Regions from separate parts of the Mesorhizobium sp. YL-MeA3-2017 genome, predicted to be linked through region 2. Evidence: predicted binding sites of a transcription regulator. Region 2 holds the regulator's gene; the other holds the start of a gene.
What was found. Region 2 encodes PhoB, which activates phosphate uptake and scavenging genes when phosphate is short. Its sites were predicted from a motif close to TGTCATNNANCTGTCAT; they were not measured.

Region 1: QFZ88_RS12580 (alkaline phosphatase D family protein) is a predicted target of PhoB. The motif match lies at 4,916-4,932, and genes of this name have one in related genera.

Annotation. Positions count from the first base shown of each region.
Region 1 covers NZ_JAUSVH010000001.1:2,653,637-2,660,911, reverse strand. The annotation lists gene QFZ88_RS12605 (carbonic anhydrase) at 1-239, shown strand, start outside; gene QFZ88_RS12600 (DUF4440 domain-containing protein) at 299-715, shown strand; gene QFZ88_RS12595 (M3 family metallopeptidase) at 832-2,886, shown strand; gene QFZ88_RS12590 (TetR/AcrR family transcriptional regulator) at 2,921-3,535, opposite strand; gene QFZ88_RS12585 (MFS transporter) at 3,607-4,890, shown strand; gene QFZ88_RS12580 (alkaline phosphatase D family protein) at 5,000-6,577, shown strand; gene QFZ88_RS12575 (hypothetical protein) at 6,587-6,862, opposite strand; gene typA (translational GTPase TypA) at 7,074-7,275, shown strand, end outside.
Region 2 covers NZ_JAUSVH010000001.1:2,284,903-2,292,177, forward strand. The annotation lists gene QFZ88_RS10725 (CHASE domain-containing protein) at 1-346, opposite strand, end outside; gene QFZ88_RS10730 (ATP-binding cassette domain-containing protein) at 467-1,255, opposite strand; gene QFZ88_RS10735 (sugar ABC transporter permease) at 1,271-2,587, opposite strand; gene xylF (D-xylose ABC transporter substrate-binding protein) at 2,724-3,764, opposite strand; gene QFZ88_RS10745 (ROK family protein) at 4,107-5,357, shown strand; gene phoB (phosphate regulon transcriptional regulator PhoB) at 5,360-6,049, opposite strand; gene phoU (phosphate signaling complex protein PhoU) at 6,068-6,775, opposite strand; gene pstB (phosphate ABC transporter ATP-binding protein PstB) at 6,814-7,275, opposite strand, start outside.

The DNA.
Region 1 (7,275 bases), 370 kb from region 2:
CACCCGCGGCCGAGGCGGTATCGGCCTCGACCATGATGACGACCACCGAGCGCCAGACGGCATTGGAGCGTATCTCGATCCGCTACTCGATCGCCAATCTGCGCACTTTTCCTTGTGTCAGCATTCTCGAAGGCAAGGGCCGAATTGCGCTGCATGGCGCCTGGTTCGACATCTCCACGGGCGAGTTGTGGGTGATGAACAAGGAGACCGGCGACTTCGAGAAGCCCGATATCGGCTGACCAATCGCACTTCCCATCCTTGCCTTGCAGGCCTAGGTTGCATGTGGGAGGGCCGCGCGATGTCTGTCGTTGGCTGGCGGGAATTCTCCACTGCGACGCTTTTGGGCCTGATGCTCGTCTCGGCGCGTGCCGACGAGGCGGCGCTTATCGACCGCTGGTATTCGGCGCTGCTTACCGCCGATCGTACCAGCCTTGCCGAACTGCTCTCCGACGACGCGCGCATCCGCCTGCACGATATCGGCGTCGAGCAGACGAAGCCCGAATTCATCGCTTCGATGGACGAATGGCGCGGCGCGGTGGCTGGTGCCACCATTCGCCACCGCATCGAAAAAGCCGAGACCGGTTTGGTGACGGTCATCGTCTGCTACGATTTTCCCGGCAACGATCTTCTGACACGCGAAAGTTTCGCCTTGTCCGGCAGCCGCATCACCGCGTCGTCGCAGGAAACCATCGCGGAAAGTTGCAGCGGTTATTGAGAGGGGCGTCGCCTGCCTGCGATGCGGTGCAGTTGCGGCCTGCCGTTGCATGGGCGGCACCGGCGGCCTACATCGGAAGACAACACCCGCCTCCGCAATCCAGCGAAAGCCTCTCCATGACCGCAGTCCCAAGCCTCGACCTCGCCCTGCATCCGCTGACTTCCTGGAACGGGCCGCTCGGTCTTCCCGATTTCGCCAGGATTCGCGACGGAGATTTCGATGCCGTTTTCGATGCGGCGCTGAAGGCGCATGAAGCGGAGATCGAGGCGATCGCCGCCAATCCGGCGCCGGCAACTATCGAAAACACGCTGCAGGCGCTGGAGCTCGGCGGCGAAGCACTTGATCGCGTCTCGTCGATCTTCTGGTGCCGGGCAGGCGCGCATACAAACGACGCGATCCAGGCCCTGGAACGCGCGGTCGCGCCGAAGATGTCGCGGCATTTCTCGGCCATCTCGATGAACGAGAAGCTGTTCGCGCGGATTGACGATCTTTATCAGCGGCGCGCCACCCTCAAGCTCGATGCCGAGACGCTGCGCGTGCTGGAGAAGACTTGGAAGGGGTTCGTGCGGTCCGGCGCCAAGCTCGATGCTGCCGGCAAGAAGCGGCTCGCCGCTATCAATGAGGAGCTTTCCTCGCTCGGCACCAGCTTTGGGCAGAACGTGCTGGCCGACGAACGCGATTGGGCGCTGTTCCTTGACGAAGCCGATCTGACCGGCGTTCCGGAATTCCTGAAAAGCGCGATGGCGGAAGCCGCCGAGACGCGCGGCCAGAAGGGCCGCTATGCGGTGACGCTGTCGCGGTCGATCTACGAACCCTTCACCACCTTCTCCGAGCGTCGCGACCTGCGCGAGGCGGCCTGGCGCGCGTTCACCCAGCGCGGCCAGAATGGCGGCGCCAGCGACAACACCGCCGTCGTGCGCGACACGCTGAGGCTGCGTACCGAAAAAGCCAGGCTGCTCGGCTATGCGTCCTATGCGGCGCTGAAGCTCGACGAAACCATGGCCAAGACGCCGAAGGCCGTGCACGATCTGCTCGACCCGGTCTGGGAGAAGGCACTGGAGAAGGCAGCGGCCGACCAGAAGGAGCTGCAGCGGCTGGCGACGGCCGCCGGCAGCAACGAACAGCTCGCAGCATGGGACTGGCGCTTCTATCAGGAGAAGCTGCGTGCCGAAAAATTTGCCTTCGACGAGGCCGAGCTGAAACCCTATCTGCAGCTCGAGCGCATCATTGCCGCTTGTTTCGACGTGGCGACCAGACTGTTCGGTATCACTTTTGAAGAGAAGAAGGGCATCGCCGGCTGGCATCCCGACGCGCGCGTCTTCGTGGTGAAGAATGCCGATGGATCCGAGCGGGCGCTGTTCCTGGCGGATTATTTCGCGCGGCCTTCCAAGCGTTCCGGCGCCTGGATGAGCGCGCTGCAGTCGGGCTACAGCCTGGGCAAGGGTTCCACGCCGATCATCTATAACATCATGAATTTCGCCAAGCCGCCGGCCGGCGAGGCGGCGCTGCTTTCAGTGGACGAGGCGAAGACGCTTTTCCATGAATTCGGCCACGCGCTGCACGGCATGCTGACCAATGTCACCTGGCCGTCGGTGGCGGGCACCTCGGTCAGCCGCGATTTCGTCGAACTGCCGTCGCAGCTCTACGAGCATTGGCTGACGGTTCCGGCCGTTCTGGAAAAACACGCACTGCACGTGAAAACCGGCAAGCCGATGCCCAAGGAACTCCTGGACAAGATGCTCGCGGCGCGCACTTTCGGCGCGGGCTTCGCCACGGTGGAATTCACCGCCTCGGCGCTGATCGACATGGCCTATCACGCGCGCTCCGAGGCGCCGGCCGAGCCGCTGCGTTTCGAGGCGGAAACGCTGGAGAAGCTCACCATGCCGGAGACGATCGCCATGCGCCATCGCACCCCGCATTTCAGCCATGTCTTCGCCGGCGATGGTTATTCCGCCGGCTACTATTCCTACATGTGGTCCGAGGTGCTGGACGCTGACGCCTTTTCAGCTTTCGAGGAAACCGGCGATCCGTTCAACCCGGCGCTGGCGAAGAAACTGCGCGAGAACATCTATGCGGCTGGCGGCTCAAAAGATCCGGAAGAGCTCTACACCGCTTTTCGCGGCAAGATGCCGACGGCAGATGCGATGATGGCCAAGCGCGGCCTGGTGTAATTCCGCTGCCATCTCCCGCGGAGAGAACAAGGTGCTAGCCCTTCAGGCTGGCGCCGATCAGCCAGTCTGCGTGTTTGGCCACCGACTGCGAAGGCCCGCCGGGACCGAAGATCTGGCTGGAGATATAGGCGCCCTCGATCAGGAGCAGCAGGCCGTCGCCCAGCATATCGGGGTCGGCCGCGCCCATGCCTTGGGCCATTTCGCGCAAGCGGCGGCGCAGTTCGCGCTTGTTTTCCTCGCTGACCACGCGCGCCGGGTGGCCGGGCTCCGGATATTCGACGGCGGCGTTGGTCATGCCGCAACCGCGATAACCAAGCTTCTGCGACCGTTTGCCGACACGTGTCAGAAAGGCGATGATCTGTGCGCGCGGGTCGCCGGGATGGGCGGCGACGGCCTCGTCGAACCGTTTCCAGAATTCAAGATCGTACTTCCTGAGATAAGATGCAGCCAATTCATCCTTGGATGAAAAGGAGCGGTAGAGGCTCGGCTTGGTGACGCCCGCCTTCTTCACGATCTCGTCGACGCCGATCGCCCGGATACCCTCGCGATAGAACAGGTCGCGCGCCACGTCGAGGATCTTCTCGGCCGCCGGCGGCAGCGCAACGGTCTCCTGTGAAACGCTTGGATCAAAATTTTTGTCAGCAGGCATGATGCATTCCGATTGACATGTTACCGACCGGTACGTACACAGAAACCAATTGCAACGTACCGGTCAGTAACATGATAGCTCAGTCCCGCCCGTTTGGCCAGCGCTACGCCTTCGTTGTCGTTGCCGTCATCTTCCTGTCCTTGCTGATCGCGGCAGGCCTGCGTTCCGCGCCTTCGGTGATGATGCTGCCGCTCGAAAAGGACTTCGGCTGGCGCCGCGACGTGGTGTCGCTGGCCGCCGCCATCGGCATCTTCCTCTACGGGCTTACCGGTCCCTTCGCCGCCGCCTTGATGGAGCGCATCGGCCTGCGCAAGACGGTGATCGCCTCGCTGGTGGTGATGTCCGCCTCGACCGGACTTTCCCTGTTCATGACGCAGTCGTGGCAACTCATCGCCACCTGGGGCGTCTTTTCCGGTGTCGGGTCCGGTGCCGTTGCCACGGTGCTTGGTGCCACCATCGTCAACCGCTGGTTCAAGACCAATCGCGGCCTGGTCATGGGCCTGATGTCGGCCTCCAGCGCCACCGGCCTTTTGGTGTTCCTGCCTTTCCTGGCTTGGCTTGCGCAATCCGGCGGCTGGAAGCCGGTGGCGCTTGTCATTGCCATTGCCACCGCGGCACTCGTGCCGCTGGTCTGGCTGCTGGTGCCGGAACGGCCGTCGACGATCGGCCAGGTGCGCTTCGGCGCCGAGCCCGACGATGTGCCGCCGACGCCACCCGCCGCTGCCGGCAACTTCATCTCCCATACACTGGGAACGCTGCGTGAGGCAGCCAGAACGCGTGTGTTCTGGTATCTGTTCGCCACCTTCTTCATCTGCGGCTTCACCACCAACGGCCTGGTCGGCACGCATCTGATCGCATTTTGCGCCGACATGGGCATCAACGAGATCCAGGCCGCCGGCCTTTTGTCGATGATGGGCATCTTCGACCTGATCGGCACGACATTGTCGGGTTGGCTGACCGACCGTTTCGACCCGCGCAAGCTGCTCGGCGTCTATTACGCCATTCGCGGCCTGTCGCTGATCTACCTGCCCTATTCGGGCTTCTCGGCAACGGCCCTGATCATCTTCGCCATCTTCTATGGGCTGGACTGGATCGCCACCGTGCCGCCGACGCTGCGTCTCTCGAACGAGGCCTTTGGCGATGGCAAGGGGCCGCTGGTGTTCGGCTGGATCGTCGCCGGCCATCAGGTCGGTGCCGCGACGGCCGCTTTCTTCGGCGGAGCGATGCGCGAATTTCAGGGCAGCTACGAGCTCGCCTTCGTCATCGCCGGCATGACCGGCATCATCGCCGCCTGCCTGTCGCTGCTGATCAACACCAATCGCCCGATATCCCAGCCGGAAGAACAACCGGCCTGATCGAGGCGGCCCGCTGGCTGTGGGCCGTCAAGAAAGTTTCACGTCTCCGAAATGCTGCTGAAACATTGGCCGCCGACCTTGGCTTGCGTTCACAGCCAAGGAGACAGCCATGAACTCGCCCGTCCAAATCAGCCGTCGTGTCTTCCTCGCCTCGACGGGGGCAGCGGGTCTGGTCGGCTTCTCCGGTTTGGCGATGCCCTATTATTCGCGGGCGAATACGCGGCCCGTCGTCACGCATGGCGTCCAGTCCGGCGATGTCGATTCCGCCTCGGGCATGGTCTGGACCCGCGCCGACCGGCCCTCACGCGTGATGTTCGAAGTGGCGACGACGGAGAGCTTCGCCAACGCGGAAAGGCTGGCGCCGCTCACCGCACTGCCCGACAGCGATTATGCGGTGAAGCGCCTGCTCACCGATCTCGCCTCCGATCAGGACATCTTCTACCGCATGACGATTGCCGATCTGAACGACGTCAACGCCGTCTCCGAGCCGGTGGTCGGCCGCTTCCGCACCGCGCCGATGTCGCGCCGCTCGGTGCGCTTCGCCTGGTCCGGCGATACCGCCGGCCAGGGCTGGGGCATCGATGAGGTCGGCATGAAGACCTATGCCACGATTGCCAAGCACATGCCCGACTTCTTCCTGCATTCGGGCGACACCATCTATGCCGACGGCGTTATGAAGGACGAGGTCGGCCTCAAGGACGGTACCAAGTGGAAGAACGTCGTTCTCGTTGACGAAAAGCGCAAGGTGGCCGAAACACTGGAAGAATACCGCGCGCAGTGGAAGTACAACCTGCTCGACAAGAACCTGTTGGCGATGAACGCCGCGCTGCCCACCTTTTTCCAATGGGATGACCATGAGGTGGTCAACAACTGGTCGAGCTCCAAGAACCTGACCGCCGATGACCGCTACAAGGAAAAGTCCGTCTCCGTGCTTTCCGCCCGCGCCGGGCGCGCCTTCCACGAGATGACGCCGATCCGCTTCACCCCAGCCGAGCCCGGCCGCGTCTACCGCAAGATCGCCTATGGCCCGCTGCTCGACGTGTTTTTCCTCGACATGCGCTCCTATCGTGGCGCCAACGGTCCCAATATGGAGACGGAACTCACCCCGCTGGCGCGCATGCTGGGCGAGCAGCAGACAAGGTGGCTGAAGCGCGAGCTGGCCAATTCGAAGGCGACCTGGAAAGTGATCGCCGCCGACATGCCGATCGGTCTGGTGGTGTGGGACGACGCGGCCAACAAGAAGGGCTCGGAGGCGGTCGCCAATGGCGACAACGGTTCGGCCAAGGGCCGCGAGCTGGAATTTGCCGACCTTTTGCGCTTCATCAAGAATGCTGGCATCACCAACACGGTCTGGTTGACGGCCGACGTGCACTACACGGCCGCCCATCTCTACAACCCCGACAAGGCGCAATTCCAGGATTTCAATCCGTTCTGGGAATTCGTCTCGGGGCCGATCCATTCCGGCACATTCGGTCCCAACGATCTCGACATGACCTTCGGCCCCGAAGTGAAGTTCGTGAAGGCGCCAAGTGTCGAGCAGGGCCAGAACCTGCCGCCCTCGGCCGGCCTGCAATTCTTCGGACTGGTCGATATCGACGGCGGCACGGAGCAGCTCACCGTCAGGCTGATGGATCGCGACGACAACGAGCTCTACAAGACGACGCTCGATCCAGTGCGCGCGGTGTAGTCGCGGGGTTTAATGTTCGAAACAGGCGGCGGGCACGTTCGGCCAGGCTGCCTTGTCGCAACCCACATCGGCCTGGCGCTGCTTGAAAGCCGCGCTGACCGGCCCGGTGACGACCGGGTCGACGCCATCCGGCGCATCGGGGAACATCCGCTCAGCCTGGGTGACAACCGCCGCGATCGGCTTGTCGGCCGGCGTGGCGGCCGACCAAGCGACGCCCAGCGCCAGAAGCGCTACCGTCGTTGCCGATGCGAAGATCATGCCGAAGCGGTTGAGTGCACGTATCATGGACGCCCGAATGCTCGACTGCGGAAAAGGTTCCGCCTTTGGTTAATGAAATTCTACGCCCGCGCCACTTAACAAAAGGTGACCAACGAATTGCCCGCACGCCGCCCCTTTCGCAAATGCGAAAAAACCTGTATGAGCCGCGCAACCGAAAAAGGCGGCGTCTCGATTTGATTATCCGGGCATGCTGCCTGTGCAACCTCCGAGACCCAGCATGAACATCCGCAATATCGCGATCATCGCGCACGTCGACCATGGCAAGACCACGCTGGTCGACCAGCTTCTCAAGCAATCCGGCTCGTTCCGCGAGAACCAGCGCGTCGCCGAACGCGCGATGGATTCGAACGATCTCGAAAAGGAACGCGGCATCACCATCCTGGCCAAGGCGACTTCGGTCGACTGGAAGGACACCCGCA
Region 2 (7,275 bases):
TTCGGATTTCGTCCCTGGCGGCAGCTTCGCCGCCTGGTCTAATCAACTTGAGGTAGCCAAGGCTGAGCAGGCCCGCGAAATTTCCGTCGACATCGAGTGTCTGATAGAATTTGTCGAATTCCGCGCGCGAGACGCCACCGGTGCGAGCACTGAAAAACGCCTCGGTCGCCCGCAACAACGATGTGTGCAGGTCAAGCCGGCTTTCGATGCGTCCGACCGCATCGTCCGCCGCTGCCTCGAATTTTATCCGTGCCGCCTCGCGTGCCGCAAAATAGGCAAAGCCAGCCAGAACAAGGCTGGCCAGGGCGACGGCAACGAATGCTATCGTCGGGAAAAATTTTCTCAATTCCGCAGCTAGCCCGCAAAAGCCCCCGCGAATCTTTTAGCCCACGAAGGCCTCGTCCGAAAGCGGTATGCTTTCTTAGCCTGGTATCGATCACGTGATTGGTAAACGCGGCTGAGCGCGTCAGGCAGCTTCCCTGATTGCACCTGGGCCTGGAATGGCACCGGGCGGACATTTGCCAAGGATGATCATGCCGAGCACCTCGTCCTTGGTGACATCCTTTGTCCGTGCCGTCCCCACAACCTGGCCATTCTTCATCACGCAGACACGATCGGCGAGCTCGAACACGTCCTGGATGTCATGGCTGATCAAAAAGATGCCAAGCCCGTCGGCCTTCAACTGCTTCACCAGTTCGCCGACTTGCGCCGTCTCCTGCGGACCGAGCGCCGCGGTCGGTTCGTCCATGATCAGGATGCGCGCGTTGAACAGGATGGCGCGCGCGATTGCCACCGACTGGCGCTGGCCTCCCGACAGCTTGACGACCGGTTCCTTGAAGCGCTGGAAGCGCGGATTGAGGCGCCCCATCACCTTGCGCGCTTCCGCCTCCATGGCGACGTCGTCAAGCGTGCCGTATTTGGTCATCACCTCGCGGCCCAGGAACAGGTTGGCTGCTGCATCCACATTGTCGGCCAAAGCCAGCGTCTGGTAGATCGTCTCGATCCCATATTTCTTGGCATCGCGTGGATTGGAGATCGTCGCCTCCTCCCCATTGATGAAAATCTGGCCCGCGTCGCGCTTGTAGGCGCCGGACAGGATTTTGATGAAGGTCGACTTGCCGGCGCCATTGTGGCCGAGAAGCGCCACCACCTCGCCCGGATAGAGGTCGCAGGAAGCGCCATCCACGGCGCGGATGCCACCGAAGGCGATCGAGATGTCCTTCATCTCGACGAGAGGGGTGCTGGTCTGTTCCATGATCCTGCCTCCTTCCTAGACGCGCTTGCGATACATGGTGTCGAGCCAAACGGCGACGACCAGCACGAGGCCGACCACGATATTCTGAAGCGGCGTATCCAAACCCAAAAGCACCATGCCGGACTGCAACGACTGCATCAGCAACGCACCCAGCATCGCGCCGACCACGGTGCCCGAGCCGCCAGCCAGCGAGGTGCCACCGATCACGGCGGCCGCGATAACCAGCAGTTCGTCCAGCGTGCCAAGCGAATTGGTCGCCGCATTAAGCCTGGCCGACGAGATCGCCGCGGCGATTGCCGCCAGCACACCCATGATCATGAATACCTTCATCGTAACCCAGCGGGTGTTGATGCCGGCAAGATTGGCTGCCTCCGGATTGCCGCCGATGGCAAAGACGTAGCGACCAAACCGGGTACGGTTGGTGACGAAGGTCATGATGAGCCCGACAGCCACCGCCATCAGCACGGGAATGGCGATGCCATGCGCGATGAACAGGCCGCCTTCGGGTATCGGAATGTTATTGGCCGCAGCGTATTTGCTGACAACGCCGGCAGGCCAGGGGTAAGAATTGGCGACCTTGACCGCGCCAAGAATGGCAACGCAGGTCATCACGCCCAGGAAAATCTCGGCCCAGACAGGCCGCAAAGGAAACTTGAAGCGCTGGCGTTGCACACGGCCGTTGAGAAGCATGGCGATCACGCCCGCACAGGCCACAAGGCCGAGTATCCAGCTCCACGTCGCGCCGATCGAACCGGCCGGGCCACCGCCCATCAATTGAAAGGTCGCGTCGAGCGGCGCAACGGTGCGACCGCTGGTGATCCACCAGGCAGCACCCCGCCAAATCAACAGCCCGCCCAAGGTGACGATGAAAGCAGGCACTTCCAGATAGGCTATGATGAAGCCTTGCAGGGCACCGATAACGAGGCCAAGGACGACGCCTATGGCCAGCGCAACGACCCACAGCCACGGATTGCCAAGCTGCATGCCCATGACCCTGATCAGGAATTCGGCCTGGGCAACGCCCATGATCATGCCGACCACGCCTTCGACAGAGCCCACCGACAGATCGATGTTGCGCATGACGATAACCAACACCATGCCGGTCGCCATGATGGCGACCGACGACGTCTGTACCGAGAGGTTCCACAGATTACGCGGCGTGAGGAACAGACCGCCCGACAGAAGGTGTAGCCCGACCCAGATGACAAGCAGCGCCGCCACCATGCCAAGCATGCGAGTGTCGAGTTCGGTTGCCTTGAGAAAACGCCCAACGGCCGTCAATTCGGCTGCACGGGCGCGATCGACCGGCGCATTCGAGGTCGTATCGGTCATGATATCCTCCCATCCATGCGCCGAGCGGCGGCGATGGAGCGTCAAGTCGCGAAACCGGTCTTCTCGGCTTTGAAACGGAGTTTTTGAGAAAACCGCGGCTCGAGAGCCGCGGTTTCAACCCAAGCGAAGCTCAGCTTCAGTTACAGGCCTTCACCGAGCCTGCCTTGGCGCCCTGGCAGACAACGTCCTTGGAAACCCAGCCGGCGTCAATGACGACGTTGAGATTGTCCTTGGTGATGGCCACCGGCGTCAGGAACAGCGACTTGACGGTATTGCCCGCCGGGGTCGTGAAGTCCTTGGCTCCGGCGATGTCGCCCATCTTCTTGCCGTCGGCGAGTTGCGAGGCGATCTCGGCGGCGTTCTTGCCGAGTTCGCGAGCGTCCTTCCACACGGAAACGGTCTGCGTGCCAAGCGCGATGCGGTTCAAGGCGGCGTGGTCGCCATCCTGGCCGGAAACCGGCACCGAGCCGGCGAGGCCCTGAGCGGCAAGCGCGGCAACGGCACCGCCGGCAGTGCCGTCATTGGCGGCCACGACGGCATCGACCTTGTTGTCGTTGGCGGTCAGAAACTGCTCCATGTTCTTCTGCGCATTGGCGGGCAGCCAACCGTCCGTATAGGCTTCGCCAACGTTCTTGATCTTGCCGGCATCGATCGCAGCCTTCAGCACTTCCATCGAACCCGCGAACAGGAAGTCGGCGTTCGGGTCGGCACTGGAGCCCTTGATGAAGACGTAATGGCCTTCCGGCTTGACGGCGAACACCGCCTTGGCCTGCAAGCGCCCAACTTCCTTGTTGTCGAAGGTCAGGTAGAAGGCGTCCTTATTTTCGATCAATCGGTCGTATCCAACGACGGGAATTCCCTCGTCGACCGCCTTCTGCACCGCCGGGCCAATAGCGGATGCGTCCTGCGCCAGGATGATAAGGGCGTTGGCACCCTGGCCGATCAGGCTTTCCACGTCGGTGAGCTGCTTGCCAGGGTTCGATTGCGCATCGGCAGAGATATATTTGTCGCCGGCTGCCTCGATCGCCTTCTTCATTGCCGCTTCGTCGGTCTTCCAGCGCTCTTCCTGGAAATTGGACCAGGACACGCCGATAACCTTGCCCTTCGCCTCGGCGACGGCCGTAAGCGCGAACGTCATGGCGACACCCGCCAGAATGGCGGTTGTGAACTTTTTCATGGTTTCCTCCCTGCGCCCAATGGCGCGCTGGTATGCGTTGCCCTTGGAGAAGCTTTTTTTCGAGCTTCGAAAAAATAATTGCAGCGGCAGGCTCTTCTGTCAACCGGTTTCAACAATCCAGTTTTATTTATTTCGTGCCTCGAAATAATAGTGACGCGGGAACGGGCTTCTGCCACTATCTGTGGAGGAGGTTGGTGGCAGGACACCAAAATCGAAACGGATTTTGCATTCGCCTGCGCTGCGACCTATGGACAGAATGCACGCTTCCCGATGCCTTGCGGGACTTGTGCGCAAACAGCCTCGAATTCACGAAGGGCTGGCGGAGGAAGGAACGGCAAGGACATGACCGTCGGAATCCGGCACGATGACTTGCGCCGCAGGAACCGCGCGATGGTGATCTCCGCCGTGCGCCGCTCCAAACAGCCTTCACGCACCGAAATCACCACGATAACCGGTCTCAGCCACTCGACCATTTCCGCAATCTCTTCCGACTTGATCGCCGAGGGCGTCCTGATGGAAGGACGCAGTGAATCGACCGCCGCGAAACGTGGCCGCCCGCAGGTCGGGCTGGAACTTGCCGCGGACGCTGCGGCGGTGATCACGGTGATCCTATCGCTCAACCTCTTGACCGCGACGGTCACCGACTATGCCGGGCGCGTTTTGGCCCAGGATGCCCGCAGGCTGGACACCCTGACCCTGCCGCGGGAAGCCCTGATCGAGGAATGTGTCACGATCGTGCGGCAGCGCCTCGAAGACGAAACCACGATTGGGCGACGCGTGCTGCGTATTGCCTTCGCTGTCCAGGGCACTGCCGATTCCCATGCGCGTGCCATGCTTTGGACGCCAATAACGCCTCACGGCAATATTCCGTTCGCAGATATCCTCGAAGAGGCGTTCGGCATTCCTGTCATCGTCGAGAACGACTGCAACATGATGGCCGTTGCGTTGCGCTGGCGCGGTACCGACCGTTATCGTGACGACTTCATCGCCGTCCTGCTCTCGCACGGTATCGGCATGGGTATCGTGCTCAACGGCGAATTGTTCATCGGCACACATTCGTCCGGCGGCGAGTTCGGCCACATGATCCATCGCCCGAAAGGCGCGCTGTGCCGCTGCGGCCGGCACGGCTGCGTCGAGGCCTATGCCGGTAACTATGCGATCTGGCGAAGCGCCAATGGCATCGACGAAAACGCGGAACCGGCTGCCGACATCCCTGATAACGAGATGCAGGCGCTAGCTGATAAGGCACGCATGACAGCAGGCCCCGAACGCGACGCCTATCGATGCGCCGGTGAGGCGCTGGGCTACGGTCTGGGGTCCCTGTTTGCCGTCATCGACCCCGCCCCGGTGACGTTCGTCGGTATCGGCGCGACGGCCTTCGACCTGATCGAGCCGGCACTGCGGGAAGCGATTGCCCAGACCGCCGGCGGCCAGCATTCCGCTTCGATTTCCTTCGACACGGAGCCGAACGAGCAAATGCTGATCCGGGAAGGGTGCGCCATGCGCGCACTGACCTTCATCGACCAGGAAATCTTCGCACTGGGCGGTCCGATGGCAACCATGCCCCCGCCGCCACAAGGCGGCGAAGGCTAGGCTCAGTCCTCGCGGATAGCGTAACCGGATCCGCGGATGGTGCGGATGACATCCGGCATGCGACCGTTGTTGACCGCCTTGCGCAGCCGCCCGACATGCACATCCACCGTGCGTTCGTCGATGTAGATGGTCTCGCCCCACACATTGTCGAGCAACTGGCTGCGCGAGAAAACGCGACCGGGATGGCGCATCATGAATTCCAGCAGGCGGAATTCCGTCGGCCCGAGCCGGATTTCACTCTTCTTGCGGTAAACCCGGTGCGACTCGCGGTCGAGCACGATGTCGCCCACCTTGAGCACCGAGGATAGCACCTCAGGCTTGGCCCGGCGCAGCAACGCCTTCACCCGCGCCATGAACTCCGGCATCGAGAACGGCTTGACCAGATAATCGTCCGCTCCCGTGGAAAGCCCACGCACACGGTCGCTTTCCTCGCCTCGCGCCGTCAGCATGATGATCGGCAGACGTTCGGTTTCGGGGCGCATCCTGAGCCGACGACACAATTCGATACCGGATACGGCCGGAACCATCCAATCGAGCACCAGAAGATCTGGAACATTCTCTTGGAGCCGGATTTCCGCCTCGTCGCCTCTCGCCACCACCTCGACCTGGTAGCCCTCGGATTCCAGATTGTAGCGGAGGAGAACGCCCAACGGCTCCTCGTCCTCCACCACCATGACACGCGGCGCGATCATCTTGCCGTCGTCCTTTTGCTACGCGGCCGGGACGGCTGCGGCCGTCTCGTCGAACTTCGGCCGATTGGGCGGCAACTGCTCGCCCGTCAGCACGTAGTAGGCATTTTCGGCGATATTGGTGACGTGATCGCCGATGCGTTCCAGATTCTTGGCGCAGAACAGCAAATGCGTACACGGCGTGATGTTGCGCGGATCTTCCATCATGTAGGTCAGCAATTCGCGGAAGACGGAAGTGTATTTTACGTCGATCCGTTCATCGTCGGCCCTCAGCTGAGCAAGCCCCTGCGGATCAGCCGCCGCATATTTCTCGATCACCCCGTCGACCTGGACGAGTACGAGCTGCGCCATGGCATCGATGGAATGCGAAAATTCGCGCGGCGTCCCGCTCTGCCCGACCGCGCCAACCCGCTTGGCGATGTTCTTGGCAAGGTCGCCGATGCGTTCGAAATCGCCCGCCATGCGGATGGCGCCGATGACGGCACGAAGGTCCTGCGCCATCGGCTGCCGCTTGGCGATCAGCGTGATCGCACGGTTGTCCAGTTCGCGTTGGCGCGCATCCATGATGGCATCGTCGGACACGACGCGCTGCGCCAATCCATTGTCCGATTTCAGCAACGCCTTGGTCGAGCTCTCGACCATCGATCCCGCAAGGTCGCCCATATCGCGGACAAGCTTGCTGATCTGTCCGAGTTCCTCATCGAACGACGCGACGGTATGTTCACCCATGATCCTGTCCTCGCTTGTCGTCTGCCGCGCTCGTCGGCTCAGCCGAAACGGCCGGTGATGTAATCCTGCGTGCGCTTGTCGTCAGGGTTGGTGAACATCTTGTCGGTAGCCCCCTCCTCGACCAGATAGCCGAGATGGAACATGGCGGTGCGTTGCGACACGCGTGCCGCCTGCTGCATCGAGTGCGTAACGATGACGATCGTGTAGTTCTGCCGCAGTTCGTCGATCAATTCCTCGACCTTGGCGGTTGCGATCGGATCGAGAGCCGAGCAGGGCTCATCCATCAGAATGACTTCCGGCGACACGGCAATTGCACGCGCGATGCACAGGCGCTGCTGCTGACCGCCGGAAAGGCCCGTACCCGGTTCGTGCAGGCGGTCCTTCACCTCATTCCAGATCGCCGCCTTTTGCAGACTGGACTCAACAATCCGATCCATGTCGGCCTTGCTCTTGGCAAGCCCATGGATGCGCGGACCATAGGCGACATTCTCGTAGATCGA